One region of the Paenibacillus sp. FSL E2-0178 genome, then DNA from elsewhere that is predicted to be linked to it. Evidence: a T-box and tRNA genes for the amino acid it is inferred to sense, from the RefSeq annotation. Region 1 holds a T-box; the other holds one or more tRNA genes.

Evidence for each region. The T-box of region 1 lies ahead of MHI42_RS07330 (tryptophan--tRNA ligase). A T-box ahead of a tRNA ligase gene usually reads a tRNA of that ligase, here a tRNA-Trp.
Region 2: it encodes a tRNA-Trp, which carries the amino acid that the T-box ahead of MHI42_RS07330 (tryptophan--tRNA ligase) is inferred to sense. The anticodon was not compared.

Annotation. Positions count from the first base shown of each region.
Region 1 is NZ_CP151953.1:1,550,728-1,557,021, reverse strand. It holds gene MHI42_RS07345 (ABC transporter ATP-binding protein) at 1-601, shown strand, start outside; gene MHI42_RS07340 (hypothetical protein) at 594-2,192, shown strand; gene MHI42_RS07335 (methyltransferase domain-containing protein) at 2,496-3,317, opposite strand; gene MHI42_RS07330 (tryptophan--tRNA ligase) at 3,413-4,411, opposite strand; T-box leader at 4,456-4,714, opposite strand; gene MHI42_RS07325 (GNAT family N-acetyltransferase) at 4,895-5,380, shown strand; gene MHI42_RS07320 (GNAT family N-acetyltransferase) at 5,399-5,872, shown strand; gene MHI42_RS07315 (ring-cleaving dioxygenase) at 6,236-6,294, shown strand, end outside.
Region 2 is NZ_CP151953.1:5,746,611-5,752,904, forward strand. It holds rRNA gene MHI42_RS25125 (16S ribosomal RNA) at 1-203, shown strand, start outside; rRNA gene MHI42_RS25130 (23S ribosomal RNA) at 589-3,517, shown strand; tRNA gene MHI42_RS25135 (tRNA-Asn) at 3,581-3,656, shown strand; tRNA gene MHI42_RS25140 (tRNA-Ser) at 3,660-3,749, shown strand; tRNA gene MHI42_RS25145 (tRNA-Glu) at 3,798-3,869, shown strand; tRNA gene MHI42_RS25150 (tRNA-Val) at 3,875-3,950, shown strand; tRNA gene MHI42_RS25155 (tRNA-Met) at 3,984-4,060, shown strand; tRNA gene MHI42_RS25160 (tRNA-Asp) at 4,065-4,142, shown strand; tRNA gene MHI42_RS25165 (tRNA-Phe) at 4,162-4,237, shown strand; tRNA gene MHI42_RS25170 (tRNA-Thr) at 4,258-4,333, shown strand; tRNA gene MHI42_RS25175 (tRNA-Tyr) at 4,339-4,424, shown strand; tRNA gene MHI42_RS25180 (tRNA-Trp) at 4,430-4,503, shown strand; tRNA gene MHI42_RS25185 (tRNA-His) at 4,530-4,605, shown strand; tRNA gene MHI42_RS25190 (tRNA-His) at 4,655-4,730, shown strand; tRNA gene MHI42_RS25195 (tRNA-Gln) at 4,749-4,823, shown strand; tRNA gene MHI42_RS25200 (tRNA-Gly) at 4,830-4,904, shown strand; tRNA gene MHI42_RS25205 (tRNA-Cys) at 4,912-4,985, shown strand; tRNA gene MHI42_RS25210 (tRNA-Leu) at 5,015-5,093, shown strand; gene MHI42_RS25215 (aldo/keto reductase) at 5,247-6,167, opposite strand.

The DNA of each region.
Region 1 (6,294 bases):
GGCGGGCAAAACAACGACCATCCGCGCTGTAGTCGGTGTTCTTGATTTTGAAGAAGGGGAAATAGAAATTGATGGAATCTCTATTAAAAAAGATCCGGTAGCCTGCAAGGCGAATATTGCCTATATTCCCGATAACCCCGATCTGTACGATCATCTTACCGGCATTCAGTATTTGAATTTCATCGGCGATCTATTTCGAGTATCCAAGGCAAACCGTGAGCGGCTTATTCAAAAATACAGCGATGCCTTTCAGCTTACGGCTAATCTGGGCGATATGATCTCCTCGTATTCTCACGGGATGAAGCAGAAGCTTGCGATTATCTCTGCGCTTATTCATGAGCCGAAGCTGCTGGTGCTGGATGAACCTTTTGTAGGCCTGGATCCCAAAGCTGCGCATACGCTGAAAACCATTATGGCTGAGCTGTGTAGCAGCGGCGGGGCGATCTTCTTCTCGACACATGTGCTGGATACGGCCGAGAAGATTTGCAATAAGATCGCGATCATTAAGGCAGGCCAGCTGATTGCCCATGGCAGCACTGAAGAGGTGAAGGGCAAGAACAGCCTTGAGGAAGTATTCATGGAGCTGATCGACAATGATTAATATCTGGAGATTGACGAAGCTGCAGCTGCTGTCCACCTTCGGCCTGAATAAAGCGCTGCATATCAAAGACCCGGCAGAGAGACGCAAAGCGCTGCTGCTCAGCATAACGATTATGGCCGGTGTGCTTATGATTGGGGCGTTCTCCTTCAGCTACAGCTTCATGATGGCGATGGCATTTGAAGAGCTGGGGCGAATGGATCTGCTGCTGGCGATTATGATGGCCGTTACCTCGATTGTCGGGTTCTTCACCACGGTCTATAAGGCAAGCGGGGTATTATTCAGCTATAAGGATTATGATATGATCATGTCGCTGCCGGTGAAGACGAGTCATGTGGTGGCAAGCCGTGTGCTTCAGCTGTATGTGATGAATCTGTTTTTTACACTGCTGGTTATGCTGCCTGCGGGTGCGGTGTATGCGATACAAGTGAATCCGGGAGTGCTGTTTTATCTGTTCTTTCTAATGACGCTCTTATTCATCACCTTGCTGCCGATTATAGCGGCAACGATCATTGGCGCACTCATCAGCTGGGTGTCTTCGAGATTTAGAGCAAGCAAGATGATTAGTGTAGTGTTCACTTTTGCCGTCCTTATTCTTTTCATGCTGGGTTCATTTAATCTTAATGGAGACCAGCAGGAGCTTGCTGATATGGGGGCAGGGCTGGGTGATGCGATCTTTAAGCTGTATCCCCTGGCGTCCGTGTATGTCGATGCAGTCTGCTCATACCGGGTAAGTTCACTGATCTTCTTCATTGCCCTGTCTGTCCTTGCATTTGTACTCTTCTCCGCCGTGCTGGCAACCCGGTACAAAGCCATTCATACAGGCCTTATGACCAGCCACTCAGGCAGCAGGTATACGATGAAGCCGTTGCAGGCGAATTCTGCTTTTAAGGCGTTGTATCACAAAGAGCTGCGCCGCTATTTCAGCTCAGCCAATTATGTGCTGAACACAGGCATCGGTATGGTTCTATTGCTGGTAATGTCGGTTTCCTTATTGTTCGTCAGCTCGGAGAAGCTTGGCGTCATGCTCGACATTCCGCAGCTATCGGAGTATTTGAGCACGCTGAGTCCGCTTGTGGTTTCTTTATTTGTGGTTCTGAGCTGCACTACGGCGAGTTCGATTTCGCTGGAAGGGAATCATTTGTGGATTTTACAAAGCTCGCCCGTCTCTAAACCCGCCATTATACTCAGCAAAGTAGCTGTGAATCTCACCATTACGCTACCGGTCATTGCCGTGAGCTGGGTGCTGCTTATCTATACACTGCAGGCCGGATGGATGGAAAGTATATTAATGCTTGTGATCCCGGTGATCTACGCTTGTTATTCTGCCATGCTGGGCGTGATTGTGAACCTGAAGCTGCCTAAGCTGGACTGGACAAGTGAGGTAACGGCGATCAAGCAGAGCGCAGCGGTGCTGGTATCGATGATTCTGGGGTTCATCAGTCTGGTTGTTCCGGCCGCGCTGTTCATGCTGCTTCGTACGTTGAATGGAAATCTCATATTACTGGGCTATGGAATCCTTATGGCAGCGGTATGCGCCGGAATGTACAGATATATACAGGTTAGCGGGGAACGGTTGTTTCTGAGGTTGTAGCCATTGTTGTCTTGAGCAGGATCAACGTGAGCACTTGGGTGGACGCTGCGCGAACGGACTGTTGTTCCAATCGCTGTTGTCCCCAGATTTTATTGATTCTCCTTAGCGGTGAAAATCCGGGGACAAAGGCGACCGCTGCCGCTTTTCCACAATCATTCCGTCCTCTCCGCTGTTTAAGCGGGAAACGATTTTATACAAAAGAAACCACTCTTAAAGTAGGATTAAACCTTTTAAAGAAGTGGTTTCTTTGTGCTGTCTATGACAATAGCTCACCAAGACTAAACGGAATGCTATAGTACTCTATTAAGGTTTAGTACCGCAGGCCATGAAAAATAACATCATCGCATGCGCATCCGGGGAGCGGTCGAATTGTTCATAGGCTCTGTTCAATTCCTCATACTCATATTCCGTAATGATCCCTTTCTTATAGAACCCGGTGAACCGGTTAATATCAAATTGACGTTTGAAGCCTTCTATACCATGCAGATCGCTATGCTGGAGGATGGCATCCATATCTACGTCTGTATAGCCGGAGCCGGATAACAGGCGCGGCAGGCTTCGGCCGATATTGCGGTTACCGCCTCTTGAAGCCTGCTGCTGGGCCAGCTTTTGGATAATAGAAGGCATAACTCCTATCTCAGGCTCGATTGCCCCGAAGACACCGTCGTCCACATCAATAATGACCAATTTGCCGCCTGGTTTGAGGACACGTCTAAGCTCTGCTGCTGCCTGCTGCGGGTTATATAGATGAAGAAAAATTAAACGGGCAATAACAAAATCGTATTGATTGCCGGGCAGTCCAGTCTCATACACCGAAGCATGGGCGAAGGTAAGCCGTGATTCGGGGATGTGGCTTAACCTGAGCTTGGCCTCTTCAAGTAAAGCATCATCGATATCAAGGGCTGTGATTTCACTGTGCGGGAAGTGCTCCAGCAATTGGGCGGTAACGAATCCCGGACCTGCACCAGCCTCCAGAACCTTCATCCCGTCTGCCAATCCGAATTGCTGCAAGGTGCGGTACTCTTTGTTCCAGCCCATCAAAGCCTGTTCCTGCAGGCGCAGCAGTTCTGATTCTGCCCCGTTACTGACATTCTGGAAATTATACGTGGAGTTACGTGCGTTCATAGCTATTGCCTCCCAACCGGCTATTTGTAAAAGTTTGAATTTGATAATTTTACCATACCGTCCGTTTGAGTTAAACTCTGCTCCAAGGAGCTTATTTAAAAACGCCCGATCTTCGCTTTGACCTGCGCAAGCAAAGGAGCAGCTAGGGCTCTTGCCTTCCGGGCACCTTCACTCAGGATTGCGTCGATCTGCTCTGGCGCTGCCATGAACTCATTGTATTTCTTCCGGGGTTCATCCAGAGCAGCATTGATCACCTGGAACAGCTCCTGTTTGGCCTCCCCCCAGCTAATGCCGCTTAGATATTGCTTCCTGAAATCCTGTACTTGAGCGGGAGCCGCAAACTCTTTGTACAGCAAGAAAATATTAGACGTATCCGGGTCTTTCGGTTCCTGGGGAGGCGTAGAGTCCGTTTTGATTTTGCTGATCAGCTTCTTCAGCTTCTCTGGTGTTTCGAACAGCGGAATCGTATTATTGTAGCTTTTGCTCATCTTCCGCCCGTCCAGCCCTGGAATCACGGATGTGTTCTCATCGACCCTATAATCAGGGAGCTTGAAGGTATCTCCATAAATCCGGTTAAAGCCCTCGGCAATATCTCTGGCGATCTCCACATGCTGAATCTGGTCCTTACCGACAGGGACCTTGTCAGACTGGAACAGCAGAATGTCCGCAGCCATCAGAACCGGGTAGGTGTAGAGGCCCATATTGACCCCGGTATCCGCATCTACGCCCGCTTGTATATTTTGTTCATGAATAGCTTTGTACGCATGGGCACGGTTCATTAGACCTTTGGACGTCAGGCAAGATAGAATCCAGTGAAGCTCGAAGATCTCCGGCACATCAGATTGACGATAAAAGACTACCCGCTCCGGGTCCAGTCCCAGTGCCAGCCATGTAGCTGCGATACCGTGAGAGAGATTACGAAACTCGTCTCTGTCCTGAATGAAGGTTAATCCATGATAGTCAGCGATAAAATAAAGTGCAGTACAATCACTTGCCCCGGCGAGTTGCAGTGCAGGCTTGATCGCCCCGATGTAATTCCCCAGATGGACTTTGCCGGTAGGCTTAATTCCGGTTAATACAATTTCCTTACTCATGTTATCCCTCCGTTTATGTAATCAAAAAGGGGCCCCCTCATCCTGAAAAGGACGAGAGAACCCCGTGGTACCACCTTAATTAGCCCGAATTGTGATCCGGACCCGCTTGAACGTATCGCGACACTGCTAAATGCCCTGAATACGCGTCTCTTGTAACGATGAGACCTTCGCCAAAGCCTACTTCCTGAAGGTTCGGTTTGGATGCTCAGAAGCCCACTTCGGCATAATCCCTACACTGATTCGCAGCAATCATCAGCTCTCTGGAGTATTCGTTATGCGTACTCTCTTCGTCATTGCAAAGTTGTATACTAATGTATTACTGTATTTTTACAACATCTTAGGGTGAATGTCAATTGGTAGGGCTTTTAGTGATGTGCCTCCTGTTTGTATTCAAGGCTTACATGCAATATGTCATGGTAGAATGATGTAATTCAATGTAATGTTTGGAAGTGAATTATTGAGGAAATGGCGAGGGGGCGAGGCATGGGTATTGAATTTAAGAAGGTGAGCAGTTTTCAACGGGGAATATTGTTTGAATTATTGAAAGATGCCTATGCCTTTGATTGCCGGTATGAGCAAAGCTGCCTTGCTGAATGGCGGGAATTTGATAACTTTTTCTTTGACAATCCGCCAGTTGCAGATAAATACGGGTTCATCACAACGCTGCACGATGAAGCTGTCGGCTTCGTTTCCTGGGACCCGAGGAACCTGCCTGAGGTTGCAGAAATCGGCCATAACTGCATTGCTTCAGCCCACAAAGGTAAAGGTTACAGTAAAATGCAGCTGCAAGAAGCCGTGAATAGAATCCTCCAAAATGATGTCCGGAAAATTATTGTGACAACAAATGATGATCTGGTTCCTGCCCGGCGGATGTATGAGAGTATCGGATTCACCATGTATCAGACAAGGCCGAATCAACATATTGCAGGGATGGTCGGCGAACACTTGGATTATGTATATTTTGTATAAAATCTGGAGGTACATAGGATGGAAGTTACTTTAAGTGAAGCGGTAGCGGAAGATGCGGCAGCGATTCATGAAATGCAGACCCGGGCATTCCTGCCCTTGCTCGAGAAATATCAGGATTATGATACGAACCCTGCTAATGAGACTGTATACAGAGTAGTGGAGCGGCTCAATCAAGCTTGTGTAGATTATTACATCATCCGGTATTCCGGGGAGGCAGTTGGTGCGATTAGAGTGGTCCGAAAAGAGAATGCCGTATTTCGTGTCGGACGGATATTTATCCAGCCGGAATACCAGGGTCTGGGCATAGCCCAGCGGGTGTTTGCCTTGATCGAGCAGATCTATTCCGAAGCTAAAGTCTGGGAGCTGGATACCGTAATGCAAGAGGAAAGAAACTGCTACTTGTATGAGAAGCTGGGTTACAGAAGAACAGGTGAGACCAAAGAGATCAATGACAAGCTGACTTTGTGCTTCTATGAAAAAACGCTTATTTAAGGCTCACGTTGTAAAAGTATAAAATGCTGTATATATTGCAACTTTGATTCATAGATACCTAAGTATTCAAGGGGATTGTTGTATGAAATGCAGGAATTATCTCTTTCAGCGGCTTGGAGGAGGCGGAATGCTGCATTCCGTACAACAATTTTCGATTATGGGCGTTTTTGGGAGGAGAATGTTGTATTTTGTGCAGGATTGTAAATAGTAAGAGAGATAGACAAGTGCTTGACAAGCGGAATAATAAAAAGTAAAGTGAGAATATAAATTATCTTAACTTAAAGATAATATTCAACCTAATATCTTAAAGTGAAGATAAAATATTATTCTAAGCTAATCAAATTTAATTAGGAGTGAATTTAAATGAACAAAAAAACTATGGGCATTCATCATATCACCGCAATTGTCGGCCATCCGCAGGA
Region 2 (6,294 bases), 4.2 Mb from region 1:
TGCTAGTAATCGCGGATCAGCATGCCGCGGTGAATACGTTCCCGGGTCTTGTACACACCGCCCGTCACACCACGAGAGTTTACAACACCCGAAGTCGGTGGGGTAACCCGCAAGGGAGCCAGCCGCCGAAGGTGGGGTAGATGATTGGGGTGAAGTCGTAACAAGGTAGCCGTATCGGAAGGTGCGGCTGGATCACCTCCTTTCTATGGAGAATCGTCACCTGCAACGGTGACATTCAAATCGGAAGCTAAAGCTTCCACAACGAACCTTAGGGTTCAAACACTCACTCGTTGGTCAGTTTTGAGAGTTTAAGCTCTCATCTTTAACTGTCTGAATTTTCGAACATCACAGTCGTGATTGTACCGAAACTTCAGCACCTTGATCCTTGAAAACTGGATACCGAAACGAATTTGCGTTTTAGAACATCTTTTAGCTGAAACTTGTGTAAGCAAGTTGAAATAGTTATTAGTGCAGAACGAAGGTTTTCGATTGTGCAGCGACCTTTGGCTTTGAATGTGTTAGTGAATGGAGCAATCCATGAGCGGCATTCAAAACAAGAGGAGCAAGCAAGCGAAACACCGGAGTGACGGTTAAGCTAATAAGAGCACACGGAGGATGCCTAGGCGCCAGGAGCCGACGAAGGACGTGGCGAACAACGAAACTGCCTCGGGGAGCTGTAAGCAAGCTTTGATCCGGGGGTGTCCGAATGGGGAAACCCAGCTGTGGTAATTCGCAGTTACTCATTTCTGAATACATAGGAAATGTAGAGGCAGACCAGGGGAACTGAAACATCTAAGTACCCTGAGGAAGAGAAAACAATAGTGATTCCGTCAGTAGCGGCGAGCGAACGCGGAACAGCCTAAACCAAGGGGCTTGCCCCTTGGGGTTGTGGGACGTCTCACATGGAGTTACAAAGGAATATGGTAGGCGAAGAGGTCTGGAAAGGCCCGCGATAGAGGTAAAAGCCCTGTAGCCTAAACTGTGTTCTCTCCGAGACGGATCCCGAGTAGTGCGGGGCACGTGAAACCCCGTATGAATCCAGCAGGACCATCTGCTAAGGCTAAATACTACCTGGCGACCGATAGTGAAACAGTACCGTGAGGGAAAGGTGAAAAGCACCCCGGAAGGGGAGTGAAATAGAACCTGAAACCGTGTGCTTACAAAAAGTCAGAGCCCGATCTATGGGTGATGGCGTGCCTTTTGTAGAATGAACCGGCGAGTTACGTTTAACATGCAAGGTTAAGGTGAGAAGCCGGAGCCGCAGCGAAAGCGAGTCTGAATAGGGCGATTTAGTATGTGGACGTAGACCCGAAACCGTGTGATCTACCCCTGTCCAGGGTGAAGGTGCGGTAACACGCACTGGAGGCCCGAACCCACGCATGTTGAAAAATGCGGGGATGAGGTGGGGGTAGCGGAGAAATTCCAATCGAACTCGGAGATAGCTGGTTCTCCCCGAAATAGCTTTAGGGCTAGCCTCGGTGAATGGAGTGGTGGAGGTAGAGCACTGATTGGGTGCGGGGCCCGCAAGGGTTACCAAGCTCAGTCAAACTCCGAATGCCATTAACTTCTTGCCGGGAGTCAGACAGTGAGTGCTAAGATCCATTGTCAAAAGGGAAACAGCCCAGACCATCAGCTAAGGTCCCCAAGTGTGTGTTAAGTGGGAAAGGATGTGGAGTTGCACAGACAACCAGGATGTTGGCTTAGAAGCAGCCACCATTGAAAGAGTGCGTAATAGCTCACTGGTCGAGTGACTCTGCGCCGAAAATGTAACGGGGCTAAACACACCACCGAAGCTATGGCTAGATGCTTTGCATCTGGGGTAGGGGAGCGTTGTATGTAGGTTGAAGGTGTACCGTAAGGAGCGCTGGACAGCATACAAGTGAGAATGCCGGTATGAGTAACGAAAAGATCAGTGAGAATCTGATCCGCCGAAAGCCCAAGGTTTCCTGAGGAAGGCTCGTCCGCTCAGGGTAAGTCGGGACCTAAGGCGAGGCCGAAAGGCGTAGTCGAAGGACAACAGTTTGAAATTACTGTACCACCGTAATCCGCTATGAGCGATGGGGTGACGCAGGAGGGTAGTGACGCGGACTGATGGATGTGTCCGTCTAAGCAGTGAGGCTGATGTGTAGGCAAATCCGCACATCATTAAGGCTGGGCTGTGATGGGGAGCGAAAATTGTAGTAGCGAAGGTCATGATCTCACACTGCCAAGAAAAGCCTCTAGCCAGGAGAAGGTGCCCGTACCGCAAACCGACACAGGTAGGCGAGAAGAGAATTCTAAGGCGCGCGGAAGAACTCTCGTTAAGGAACTCGGCAAAATGACCTCGTAACTTCGGGAGAAGAGGTGCCTCGGTAGGGTGAATAGCCCGAGGGGGCCGCAGTGAAAAGGCCCAAGCGACTGTTTAGCAAAAACACAGGTCTGTGCGAAGCCGCAAGGCGAAGTATACGGGCTGACGCCTGCCCGGTGCTGGAAGGTTAAGGGGAGTGGTTAGGAGCAATCCGAAGCTGTGAACCGAAGCCCCAGTAAACGGCGGCCGTAACTATAACGGTCCTAAGGTAGCGAAATTCCTTGTCAGGTAAATTCTGACCCGCACGAATGGCGTAACGACTTGGGCGCTGTCTCAACGAGAGATCCGGTGAAATTTTAATACCTGTGAAGATGCAGGTTACCCGCGACAAGACGGAAAGACCCCATGGAGCTTTACTGCAGCTTGATATTGAATTTGGGTACGATCTGTACAGGATAGGTGGGAGCCGTAGAGGCAGGAGCGCAAGCTTCTGCGGAGGCGCCGTTGGGATACCACCCTGATCGTATCTAGGTTCTAACCTAGTGCCCTAATCGGGTACGGGGACCGTGTCAGGCGGGCAGTTTGACTGGGGCGGTCGCCTCCTAAAGAGTAACGGAGGCGTTCAAAGGTTCCCTCAGAATGGTTGGAAATCATTCGAAGAGTGCAAAGGCATAAGGGAGCTTGACTGCGAGACCAACAAGTCGAGCAGGGACGAAAGTCGGACTTAGTGATCCGGTGGTACCGCATGGAAGGGCCATCGCTCAACGGATAAAAGCTACCCTGGGGATAACAGGCTTATCTCCCCCAAGAGTCCACATCGACGGGGAGGTTTGGCACCTCGATGTCGGCTCATCGCATCCTGGGGCTGAAGTAGGTCCCAAGGGTTGGGCTGTTCGCCCATTAAAGCGGTACGCGAGCTGGGTTCAGAACGTCGTGAGACAGTTCGGTCCCTATCTGTCGTGGGCGCAGGAAATTTGAGAGGAGCTGTCCTTAGTACGAGAGGACCGGGATGGACGTACCGCTGGTGCATCAGTTGTTCCGCCAGGAGCATGGCTGAGTAGCTACGTACGGACGGGATAAGCGCTGAAAGCATCTAAGCGTGAAGCCCCCCTCAAGATGAGATTTCCCAATTAGTAAGACCCCTTGAAGACGACGAGGTAGATAGGTTGGAGGTGGAAGTGCAGCAATGCATGGAGCTGACCAATACTAATCGGTCGAGGGCTTATCCAAATTTCGAAGAACGCAGATTCGTTTCGGATTCAGTTTTCAGGCGATCAAGCCTGATATGTATATTCCCTGATAGCTCAGTTGGTAGAGCACTCGACTGTTAATCGAGTTGTCACAGGTTCGAGTCCTGTTCGGGGAGCCATATGGAGAGGTGTCCGAGTTTGGCCGAAGGAGCACGATTGGAAATCGTGTAGGCGCCACAAGCGTCTCGAGGGTTCGAATCCCTCTCTCTCCGTAGCTTTACTTCCCTGTATAGGGATGAGAAAACAATTTTAAACAGCATGGCTCGTTGGTCAAGGGGTTAAGACACCTCCCTTTCACGGAGGTAACATGGGTTCGAATCCCATACGAGTCATATATGGAGGCTTAGCTCAGCTGGGAGAGCATCTGCCTTACAAGCAGAGGGTCGGGGGTTCGAACCCCTCAGCCTCCACCATCTATCTTTAACAGAATAGATCTTTAACATTGACGCGGGGTGGAGCAGCCCGGTAGCTCGTCGGGCTCATAACCCGAAGGCCGCAGGTTCAAATCCTGCCCCCGCAACCAATTTGGAACCGTGGTGTAGTTGGCCTAACATGCCTGCCTGTCACGCAGGAGATCGCGGGTTCGAATCCCGTCGGTTCCGCCATCTTTATGAAGAAATGTTCGGCTCGGTAGCTCAGTCGGTAGAGCAAAGGACTGAAAATCCTTGTGTCGGGGGTTCGATTCCCTCCCGCGCCACCATATTTTTTACAACTTAATATGCCGGTGTAGCTCAATTGGTAGAGCAACTGACTTGTAATCAGTAGGTTGGGGGTTCAAGTCCTCTCGCCGGCACCATCCTCGGAGGCTTAGCGAAGTGGCCAAACGCATCAGACTGTAAATCTGCTCACGTACGTGTTCGGTGGTTCGAATCCATCAGCCTCCACCATTTTTAGGGGCATAGTTTAAAGGTAGAACAACGGTCTCCAAAACCGTTGGTGTGGGTTCAATTCCTGCTGCCCCTGCCAAGTAATATCCTATAAAATTTAATATGGCGATCGTGGCGAAGTGGTTAACGCACCGGATTGTGGTTCCGGCATTCGTGGGTTCGAGACCCATCGGTCGCCCCATTTATTTTATAAGAGTTATAAGGCATTGCAATTAAATAAGCTTTATATGGCGACTGTGGCGAAGGGGTTAACGCACCGGATTGTGGTTCCGGCATTCGTGGGTTCGAGACCCATCAGTCGCCCCATTTTATTAAATCAAATGTTGGGGATTAGCCAAGCGGTAAGGCAACGGACTTTGACTCCGTCATTCATAGGTTCGATTCCTATATCCCCAGCCATTATATGCGGACGTGGCTCAGCGGTAGAGCATCGCCTTGCCAAGGCGAGGGTCGCGGGTTCGATTCCCGTCGTCCGCTCCATTTTTTTGGTGCCATAGCCAAGTGGTAAGGCAAAGCTCTGCAAAAGCTTTATCCCCAGTTCAAATCTGGGTGGCACCTCCATTATCTTTTAGAACTAATTCTATGTATATGCCGGCGTGGCGGAATGGCAGACGCGCTCGACTCAAAATCGAGTGGGAAACCGTGGAGGTTCGAGTCCTCTCGCCGGTATAATTTACGAAACTAATCCCTTGGGAGTCTGACTCCTGAGGGATTTTTATATTTATACTCCATCTCAAATTAAGGATAAAACCCGCAACGAGCTTAGATCCTCAAATTCGTTGCGGGTTTTAATATGTTTTATATGTTGATGCTAAGACCCACTTAAGGAAGCACATTCCCGGCTGCGCGGTAGATCTCGTACCATTCCTGGCGGCTAAGCGTAATATCCGAAGCTTTGGCGATATCCAGCAGACGCTTAGTGTTGGTGGTACCGACCACCGGCTGCATTTTGGCCGGATGTCTCAGCAGCCAGGCAATGGCGATGGCCGTATCTGCTACCCCTTTTTCCGCAGCCAGACGGTTAATGACTTCATTCACCTCCGGGAACTTCTCATGGCCGAGGAATACGCCTTCAAAGAAACCGTATTGGAACGGTGACCAAGGCTGGATCGTCATATCATGCAGGCGGCTATACTCCAGGATGCCTCCATCATGGACAACTGATCCGGAATTTGTCATATTGACGTTGATTCCGGAATCGATCATGCCGGTGACCATTACGCTGAGCTGAAGCTGGTTGAACAGCAGGGGCTGTTTGACGTTCTTTTTCAGCAATTCAATCTGCAGGGGATTCTGGTTGCTGACGCCGAAGTGTTTAACCAGACCTCTGCTCTCCAGCTGATCAAAGGCTTCTGCTACTTCTTCAGGCTCCATAAGGGTGTCCGGGCGGTGCAGCAGCAGAACATCGACATAATCGGTCTTCAGGCGCTTCAGGCTGTTCTCTACCGAGCTTACAATATGCTCTTTGGAGAAGTCGAAGAAGCCATTACGGATCCCGCATTTGGTCTGGATCAGCAGTTGATCCCGCATGCCCGGACTTGCAGCCAGCACATCGCCGAACACCTCCTCAGCTTTACCGGCAGCATAAATGTCAGCGTGGTCAAAAAAGTCTATGCCAGCCTCAAGGGCGCTGTGAATATGTACATCGGCCTCTTGTGGTGACAGATCTGCAATCCGCATACAGCCCAGGGAGATTTCAGCGACCTCCAGCGCACCATTAGCAACGTTAATTCTTTTTACCATTAATTATTCACTCCTTAAATGAAGGTACAGTGTTAAGCTTAGACCTTAGAGTTAGGTGTAAGTCAATAGATTTATAGAGCGGCTTTTCATAGAAACCAAATGGTGTTACTTTAAGAGATGAAACCGA